DNA from 3 places in the Pseudomonas coleopterorum genome. Region 3 is predicted to be linked to each of the others. Evidence: predicted binding sites of a transcription regulator. Region 3 holds the regulator's gene; each other region holds the start of a gene.

Region 1 (3,275 bases), 1.0 Mb from region 3:
CTGGATCGCCAGACTGATCCGCGACAGCTCACCACCCGAAGCCACCTTGGCCAGGGGCTTCATGGGCTGGCCCGGGTTGGCGCTGACCAGTAGCTCGACCTGCTCTAGGCCATTGGGATGCAAGTCCTCATGGGCGTTGGCGCGCAACTCGATAGTAAAGCGCCCGCCGGGCATGCCCAGGCGCTGAATTTCCACTTCCACCGCCGAGGCCAGTTGCGCTGCCGCATGGGTGCGCAGGCCGGTCAGCTCGCGCGCTTTTTCCTGGTAGTGACGGGCATAGGCCGCCAGTTCTTCACCCAGTTGCTCGATCGACTCGTCGCTGGCATTCAAGCCTTCCAGCTCTTCGAGCAAGCGGTGTTGCAGCGCCACCACTTCGGTCGGGTGCACGCGGTGTTTGCGCGCCAGGGTATAGATGGTGTCGAGGCGTTCCTCGATGTGCTGTAAACGCGCCGGGTCTGCCTCGAAGTGATCAAGGAAGCGATTGAGTTCGCCGACCGCTTCTTCCACCTGAATCTGCGCCGTGGCCAGCATCGAGGCGGCTTCGCCCAGCGCGTTCGGTGCATTGCTGACGCCGCCCAAGCGATTCAGGCTGGCGGTCAGCGCGCTGAGCACGTTGCCCGAATCATTTTCACTGCAGTGGTCGATCACCTGGCGGCAGATGCCGAACAGCGCTTCGGCGTTGGTCAGGTTCTTGTGTTCCTGCTCCAACTGCTCCAGCTCGTTTTCACCCAGGCCGAGATTCTCCAGCTCTTCCAGCTGATAGCTGAGCAGTTGGTGGCGTGCGCGCTGCTCGTCGCCGGAATCCGACAGGCGTTCGAGTTCCTGGCGGGTCTGCCGCCACTTCTGCGCGGCCAGTTGCACTTGCCGAGCCAGGTCGCTGGCGCCGGCGTATTCGTCGAGCAGGCGGCGATGGGTGTCGGTCTTGAGCAGCGACTGGTGCTCGTGCTGGCTGTGGATGTCGATCAGCAGCTCGCCCAGAGACTTGAGGTCGCCCAGCGGGCAGGGTGTGCCGTTGATGTAGCCGCGCGAACCGCCCTTGGCGGTGATCACCCGGCGCAGAATGCAGGGGCCGTCGGTTTCCAGGTCGCGCTCGGCCAGCCAGGCGCTGGCCTCGGGGATGTCGACCAGGTCGAACGTGGCCAGGATGTCGGCCTTGTCGGCGCCCGGACGAACCACGCCGCAGTCGGCACGATCGCCCAGGGCCAGGCCCAGCGCATCGAGCATGATCGATTTGCCGGCGCCGGTCTCGCCCGTGATCACGCTCATCCCGCGCTCGAGTTCGAGGTCGAGATGTTCGACGATGGCATAGTTGTGTACGGACAGGTGCACCAGCATAAGACCGCCCCCAGGCATGAATGTCTGGTTATTTATACAGTGTTTCATGCAGGGCTGACAATATTCGTCCTTAGCTCGTTTTCGCCTGATCTCGGGATTTTTTATTGCTGACTTGCAAAGCTCGCGTGTCGCCGCTTGTCGTCAGCCCTTGAAGCGCGGATTTGTGACCCCATATACCGGTCAGAAGCGCGAGTCGACCTCGCGGACGTAATCGAGAGGAGAGAACCAATGGCTGACGAACAGAACCTGGACGATCAGAATCTAGACGCTAATCAGGCTGCCGACGCCGGTGCCGAAGACCTCACCGCGCGCGTGCAATTGCTCGAAGAGCAGCTCGCCGCCGCCCAGGACCAGTCCCTGCGCGTAGCCGCCGACCTGCAGAACGTTCGCCGCCGTGCCGACCAGGACGTGGAAAAGGCGCACAAGTTTGCCCTCGAGAAGTTCGCCGGCGACCTGCTGCCTGTGCTCGACAGTCTGGAGCGCGGCATCGAACTGTCCAGCCCCGATGACGAAAGCATCCGTCCGATGCGCGAAGGCATGGAGCTGACCCTGAAAATGTTCCAGGACACGCTCAAGCGCTACAACCTCGAGGCCATCGATCCGCACGGTCAGCCGTTCAACGCCGAGCATCATCAGGCCATGGCCATGCAGGAAAGCGCGGACGTCGAGCCCAACAGTGTCTTGAAAGTTTTCCAGAAGGGCTATCAGCTCAATGGACGCCTGCTGCGCCCGGCCATGGTCGTGGTCAGCAAGGCCGCCGTACCGGTTTCGCCTTCGATCGACGAGCAGGCTTGAAATCGGCCAAGTGGCCCCCATCTTAGTGTCAAGCGTTTAAGTGCTACCGCAGACAGCCACCACTGTCGCGGCAACCAAATCCAAAATTTTCGGGCCTTAGTGCCAGGAGAAGAAACATGGGCAAGATTATCGGTATCGACCTGGGGACCACCAACTCCTGCGTCTCCATTCTGGAAAACGGCAAGGCCAAGGTCATCGAGAACGCCGAAGGCGCTCGCACCACACCTTCGATCATCGCGTATGCCAACGACGGCGAAATTCTCGTCGGTCAGTCGGCCAAGCGTCAGGCGGTCACCAACCCGCATAACACCCTGTACGCGGTTAAGCGTCTGATCGGTCGTCGTTTCTCCGAAGACGTCGTACAGAAAGACATTCAGATGGTGCCTTACAAGATTGTCGAAGCCGACAACAAGGACGCCTGGGTTGAAGTCAACGGCAACAAAATGGCTCCGCCACAGATCTCGGCTGAAATCTTGAAAAAGATGAAGAAGACTGCCGAAGACTACCTGGGTGAAGCCGTTACCGAAGCGGTCATCACCGTACCGGCCTACTTCAACGACAGCCAGCGTCAGGCCACCAAAGACGCCGGTCGTATCGCGGGTCTGGACGTCAAGCGCATCATCAACGAGCCGACTGCCGCGGCACTGGCATACGGCATGGACAAGGCCAAGGGCGACCACACTGTCATCGTTTATGACCTGGGTGGCGGTACCTTCGACGTGTCCGTGATCGAAATCGCTGAAGTCGATGGCGAGCACCAGTTCGAAGTGTTGGCCACCAACGGCGACACTTTCCTGGGTGGTGAAGACTTCGACATCCGCTTGATCGACTACCTCGTCGACGAGTTCAAGAAAGAAAGCGGCATGAACCTCAAGGGTGACCCGCTGGCCATGCAGCGCCTGAAGGAAGCTGCGGAAAAAGCCAAGATCGAACTGTCCTCGAGCCAGTCGACCGACGTTAACCTGCCGTACATCACTGCAGACGCGACCGGTCCTAAGCACTTGAACGTGAAGATCTCCCGCGCCAAGCTGGAATCGCTTGTTGAAGACCTGGTTCAACGCACCATCGAGCCTTGCCGCACCGCCATGAAAGACGCCGGTATCGACGTTGGCGCGATCAACGACGTGATCCTGGTCGGTGGTCAG
Region 2 (3,275 bases), 770 kb from region 3:
CAGCAACCATCCGGGTCGCTGTGCACTGAGGTCCAAAGAGGCCGGCATCCAAGGACCGTCGTTGCGCCAGGCCCGCTCCGGACGATGGTCGGCATGGGCGCGCAGATCCTGCATGGCATCGTCGCCCAGGCGTGCGCGCAAGCGTTCGCGCAACTGCTCCCAGGGCTGCGTCTGTTGCGGCCGCTGATCGAACAGCTCCTTGCAGGCGGGCACGAAGCGCGGCAGGTCGAGCGCGCTCAAACGTACGACCTGCACGGGCCGTGGCACCTGCAGATGCTCGAAGCGACCGCGGGCCAACTCGAACAGCAGGGCCGCGTCCCGCTCGGCCGCGAGCAGGCCCACCTCGACCCGCGTGTCTTCGCCGTCCGCATGCTTGAGGTGCAGGGTAAAACGCTGCACCCCCACATCCCGCCCCGCCAGGTAAGCCGCCAGGTCGTTGATCAGGCGTCGCAGGGGAAACAGCAGAGCCTGGTTCGACTCCACATCGAAATTGAGCTCGATGCGTTGGTCGAATACGTCCGCAGGAATGAAGAATTCCAGCGCCAGGGGGCGATGCCCCAGAAGTGTATCGAGATGGCTGAGCACCTGGGCTGGGAATCGCCTGGCCAGTTGTGCCCTGGGCAACGACAAGACCTCACCCAGGTGACGCATGCCCATGCGCTTGAGCGCCGTGGCGTCATCGGCAGCCAACCCCACCCGTTCCACCGGCAGGCGCTGGAGGGCATCGACCAGGGCAGCCGGATCTTCGACGCCGAAACCGTCATAAGCATTGGCCAGCATCCGCGCCGCGGCCGGATTGGGCGCCAGGGTGATGCGATGGCGGAAACCCAGGGCGTTCAGTTCATCGCGCAAGCGCGCTTCGAATTGCGGCCATGGCCCGAACAGGCCCATGGTCGATTGCACTTCCAGTAGCAACACACGTGGATAGTGCACGCTGACTTGGGAGCTGAACCGATAGGCCCACACCGCCAGAAAGCCTTGCCAGTGCTCGATCTGCGCCGGATCGTAGGGCGCGGTGGCAAAATCGCGGCTGAGCATGTAGGCGGCGGTGAGCGACTGCCCCGGTTTGAGACCCAGGGCCCGGGCGGCTGGGTTCACCGCCTGCAGCACTCGCCGCTGCACCGGGCCGGTGACCAGGACTAGCGGCTGCTGAGGATCGTCGCGCTGGCGCAGCACGGCATCGAGGGCCAGTTGCGGCAGCAGAATGCAGGCCCACAGCATGGCAATCTCAAGCGTAACTGACGAAGGTGACGGGCATCGCAGGGGGTATCCCGCCGCGACATTTGAGAATCTGCACTTGCCCGGCAGGCCCTTGCAGCGACAGCCGCAGGGCAGCAGGCGACGGGTTGTGCGCCGCCTGCTGCCCGCGCAAGGCAAAGGCCAGAGTTTCGCCGGTTTCGGCGGCTACCTGCAGGCGTCGCAATGCCTTGTCGTCGGGGTTCTGCGGCCAGCAGAGCACGGCTGCGCAACTGCCGGAACGCAAACACTGCTCGGCAGCCCACAAGGCATCTCGGCCTTGTGCTTGCAGCACGCTCAGGTGTTGCAGGCGCACACCGGCCGCCATCCAGGCATGGGGGTAGGGAATGAACGGGGGTGCTATCAACACGATTCGTTCACCGGCCTGGCTCAAACGCGCCAAGGTCGGCCAAAGCAACTGCAATTCGCCACAGCCATTGGCGGCCAGCAGGATTTCACTGAGTGCGGCCGGTGGCCAACCCCCGCTGGGTAGCACGGCGTCGAGGGCGGCATGCCCGGTCGGCTGCGCGCCGCTGGGGCTGGACTCCTGGCGACCGCGCCAGACGCGACGTTGGTCGATCAGCCCTTCCAGGCTGACCACGGCGCCCATCACTGCCCTGCCCTCATGGTCAGGCAGCGTGGGGAAAAAACTTCGGTGAGTGGGAGTGATCTGTTCATGGGTGCATTTTTACTACTGTATGCATGAACAGTAAAGCGTCTATTTTCATTTCATGCCATCGGGGGGGGCGAACGGTCCCGATCACTCCGGCGTGGGCACCAGCAATTTGCGCAATGGAAAGCGCGAAGCGCCGCTCCAGCCCAGGAACTCCTGTTCGACCATGGGCCGTGCGAAATAGAAGCCCTGGGCCTCATCGCAGCCCAAGGCACGAATCACCTGCATGCACTTGAAGGTTTCGACGCCTTCGGCAACCGTTCGGTAGCCCAGTTTGCGGGCCAGTTCCAGCACCGCCTGGACGATCAACTGATGCCGCGGACTGTATTCCAGGCCAGTGATCATCGACTTGTCCAGCTTCACCACGTTGGCCGGGATCTCGTGCAGGTAGGAAAAATTGCTGTAGCCGGTACCGAAATCATCGATCGCCACATCCACCCCCAGGTCACGGATGGCCGCCAGCTGGCTGAGCACCTGCGGATTGGAGCGCAACCACTCACCTTCAGTGATCTCGACCTCCAGACGTTCCGGGTCGATGCCATGGGTACGACAGGCATTGCTGATGACCTGGGTGATGTCGTGGCCGTCGAAATCCAGCGCCGACAGGTTCACCGAAAGCCGAGTCAGGAGCGTGGCCGGCCATTGGGCGAGCTTGGCCAATGCCGCGTCGATCACCCAGCGCGTCACGCTGTGGATCAACGCGTTCCTTTCCAGCACGGGAATGAATTCGTCGGGCAAGACCAGGCCCAGCCGTGGATGCTCCCACCGCAACAGGGCTTCAGCGCTGACCTGCTCACCCTCGTGCAGCGCGAAGCGTGGCTGGAACACCAGGCGCAACTGACCTTCACGCATCGCCTGGGTAACGTCGGAAGCCAATTTGAAAGACCGGCGGTAAGCGTTGTCCCGCACCGGGTCGTACCACGCCCACGGCTGGCCTGCGAGCAGGGCCAGTTCAGCGGCGTACATGGCCTTGCGCAGGGCATCGCGGACTGCTTCGAAGTTGATCACGAAAGGCGCGACGCCCGCGCGTACGCTGGGGCGAACCGGCATGCCGTCGATCTGGGTGGTGCAGCGCAAGGCGTGTACGAGAATGTCGAGGTAGCCACTGACGTCACTTTGCTGCGCGTCCAGTACAAAGGCAAAGCGCTTGCGGCCGATGTGATACACCCTCCCCTGGCCTGCCCGCAGACGCACCAGACGGCGTGCAATGCAGCACAGCAGGTTCTCGAACGGGACCATACCCAAGGCCAGGGTCATGTCGTGGGCCCAGGCGGTGTCCATGGCATCGATCAGCACCAGGTAGCGCGACTCATCCGGGTGCTGGAGCAACAGATGCCCCAGGTCAGTCAGGAACTGCCGGCGATCA
Region 3 (3,275 bases):
TTCGGCGGCCATCAACCAACCACAATGCTCGGCCAGACCGATCGCATCGGCATGACGCGCCAGCTCGCGCATGGCCGGTAGCCGCACGAAGCCCTGACGCAAACGTTGCACACGCCCACCCTCCTGATCCACGGCCAGGATCAGCTCCGGCCGTACGGCGCGGATGGCCGCGGTCAGCTCGCGCACCTGGCGTGGATGCTCGATGTTGCGCGCGAAGATGATCAGTCCGGCGACTTCGGGTTGGCGCAACAACTGCCGGTCCTCGGCGGTAAGCCAGGTGCCGGCGACGTCGACCATCAGGGAGCCTTGCAGACGAGCGCTCATGAGGTTTCCTTGTAGAGGGGGATCGGGAGGTTGGCCGTGCAGGCCTCAGGCCTTCACGGCGGCCGGAGTGCTCTTGCTGCGCGGGCGCAACTGAGCCGCAGCCATGGTCGGGTCGGTCACCGCACTCTGCGCGCGCATGCCCGCCGCGAGGAATGGCACCATCAGACGCATGACCTGCTCGATCGAGGTGTCCACGCCAAAGTCGGTTTCGGCGATGGCACGCAGCGCCTTGATCCCGGACATGCTGAACGCGGCGGCGCCGAGCATGAAATGCACGCGCCAGAACAGCTCGATGGGCGGAATGCGCGGCGCCGCTTCGTTGACCAGGAGCATGTAGCGGCGGAACACCTTGCCGTACATGTCTTCCAGGTAACGACGCAAGTGACCCTGACTCTGGCTGAAGGCCAGGCCCAGCAGGCGCATGAAGATGGAAAGGTCGTTGCCACTGCGCGGTTGCACCACCAAGGCCTGCTCGACGAGAATCTCGAGGAGCTCCTCGAGGCTGGCCTTGGGCGTGGCACTGGCCTGACGCCGCTCCAGCTCGCGGTCGAGGCTGGCACAGAAAGGCCCGAGGAATCGCGAGAACACCGCCTGGATAAGCGCCTTCTTAGAGCCGAAATGGTAGTTCACCGCCGCCAGATTGACCCCGGCCTTGCTGGTGATCAGGCGCAGCGAGGTTTCCGCGAAGCCTTTTTCCGCAAAAAGCTGTTCCGCGGCATCGAGAATGCGTTCAACGGTTTCCGACTGGGCCATGGCAACTCCGCCTGACAAACACTTGTTTGAAACATACGTTTCAAACGGGCTGATTGTCAAGCCTGTGCGGGCGGTTTGTAGCCATGCAGCCACGTATTAAAGCACACAAATTCATCGCCTTAGCGCAGCATGCGATCATCTACCTTTCGAACCCCAAGAAAACGGTGTTGCCAAGGGCAATGCACTGTATATAATCCCAGTCACTGTACAAAAAGACAGAGCCATCCCAATGTTGAAATTGACGCCACGCCAAGCTGAAATTCTCGCCTTCATCAAGCGCTGCCTTGACGACAATGGCTTCCCACCTACCCGTGCAGAAATCGCCCAGGAACTGGGTTTCAAATCCCCCAACGCCGCTGAGGAACACCTCAAGGCCCTGGCGCGCAAAGGCGCGATCGAAATGACCCCGGGCGCCTCACGCGGCATTCGTATTCCCGGCTCCGAGGCACGCAACGACGATTCCAGTCTTCCAGTGGTCGGCCGCGTTGCAGCGGGCGCGCCCATTCTGGCGCAGGAACACATCGAGGAGTCCTGCAAGATCAACCCGGGCTTCTTTCATCCACGCGCCGATTATCTGTTGCGGGTACAGGGCATGAGCATGCGCGATGTCGGCATCCTCGACGGCGACCTGCTCGCCGTGCACACCTGCCGTGAAGTGCGCAATGGCCAGATCGTCGTGGCCCGTATCGGCGATGAAGTGACGGTCAAGCGGTTCCAGCGCGAGGGCAACAAGGTTTTCTTGGTTGCGGAAAACCCCGACTTCGCACCCATTGAAGTCAACCTCAAGGATCAGGATCTGGTCATTGAAGGTCTGAGCGTCGGCGTCATTCGTCGATAAGGAGGCGTCATGCAGTTTCCCCTTTCATCCCAACAAGCACAGATGTCGCTGTTCGAAGCTTTCATGTCTGCACCGGTGGCGCCGCGATTCAAGGAGGCCGTCGAGTCGCCCTGGACCGTTGCCGACCCGGATGTATTCAGCGAGATGTCGCTGCGCGGTGCTGCGGGGAACTGCCTGAACCTGCTGGCCCCCATGCTGCGCGAACTGAGCGAGGAGCAGGACGCGCGCTGGATGACCTTGATCGCGCCACCGGCGAGCCTGACCCAGGCCTGGCTGCGCGATGCCGGGCTCAATCGCGAACGGATACTGCTATTGCAGCCGCGGGGCACGCAGAGCGCACAGCAACTGGCGTGCGAAGCGCTGCGTCTGGGTCGTAGTCATACTGTGGTGAGCTGGCTCAATCCGTTGCCGGCCGTGGCCAGGCAACAATTGATCACGGCCGCACGCCAAGGCGGCGCGCAGAGCTTGAACATTCGATTGGGATAGCCAAGAAACACACTGGGTACTGTCCGCCCAGGCAAGCGCGAGGCGCTCGCTGAGCGGCAGCATCAGTGCAGGACGCGCGGCCCGTCGTCCTTGTCGATTTCACCTTCCACCAGTTTGCCGGCCATCTGTACGCCGACACTGAGCATGGCCTTGGCCACTTCCACGTGCTGGCCCTGCAGAAATGCCTTGGCATCTTCGGAAAAATTCAGCGTCACCAGCGAACCTTCGTCCTCGGCACGACGCAACTCGATGCGGCCGTCAGGCAGCTCGACAATCTCAAGAAAGGACGTAGGCATAAGGACATGTTCTCCACGAAAGGCGAGCATTGTAGCAGCGCCACGCTGAATCAGCACTCACTCAACCCTTCCCTGAAGCGAACGGTCAAGCCCCTGAGCTGCTGACGCCAGCTTTCAAGCACCTCGCGACTCAGCTCCGGCTCTTCCACCTCGTCCAGATTGACCGCCTGTATCAACGGCTGGGTCACATCTCCCTTGGGCTTCTTGGGCGCCCTTGGCGGTACGAACAGCGCGCCATGGGCGGCAAGCAACTGCGCCAGCCAGGTATGCGGATGCTGGGCCAGCTCCACCAGTTCACCAAGTTCGGGAATCGACGTGCCATCCAACGCTTGCGGCGTCAGCAGGGTTTCGGCGCGGGCCGTGCCGGCCTGTGGCAGGCGGTAGTAACCGGCGATCTCATGGCACAGCCCCAGCAAGGCACCGTAGAGGTGGAACAACGCCGACTCGCGCTGCGCCTGCAACTGCGCCTGGGCGTTGATCGCCTGGCCCTGCTCGGCCTTGCCCATGGCTTCCAGCGCCAGCCCGGCAAAATAGATTTTCTGGTTGGTACGGGTGTAGAGCTCATAGGCCATGGTGGC

Evidence for each region. The regulator LexA, encoded in region 3, represses DNA repair genes until DNA is damaged. The targets are predictions, from matches to a motif close to CTGTNTNNNNANACAG.
Region 1: the regulator LexA is predicted to act here: its motif matches at 1,360-1,375, upstream of recN (DNA repair protein RecN).
Region 2: the regulator LexA is predicted to act here: its motif matches at 1,931-1,946, upstream of imuA (translesion DNA synthesis-associated protein ImuA).

Annotation. Positions count from the first base shown of each region.
Region 1 is NZ_FNTZ01000001.1:643,433-646,707, forward strand. It holds gene recN (DNA repair protein RecN) at 1-1,335, opposite strand, end outside; gene grpE (nucleotide exchange factor GrpE) at 1,564-2,130, shown strand; gene dnaK (molecular chaperone DnaK) at 2,193-3,275, shown strand, end outside.
Region 2 is NZ_FNTZ01000001.1:2,408,564-2,411,838, forward strand. It holds gene BLV18_RS10800 (Y-family DNA polymerase) at 1-1,221, opposite strand, end outside; gene imuA (translesion DNA synthesis-associated protein ImuA) at 1,229-1,846, opposite strand; gene BLV18_RS10810 (putative bifunctional diguanylate cyclase/phosphodiesterase) at 1,997-3,275, opposite strand, start outside.
Region 3 is NZ_FNTZ01000001.1:1,641,236-1,644,510, reverse strand. It holds gene nagZ (beta-N-acetylhexosaminidase) at 1-324, opposite strand, end outside; gene BLV18_RS07330 (TetR/AcrR family transcriptional regulator) at 370-1,077, opposite strand; gene lexA (transcriptional repressor LexA) at 1,307-1,915, shown strand; gene sulA (SOS-induced cell division inhibitor SulA) at 1,925-2,401, shown strand; gene BLV18_RS07315 (hypothetical protein) at 2,464-2,697, opposite strand; gene BLV18_RS07310 (DUF6586 family protein) at 2,748-3,269, opposite strand.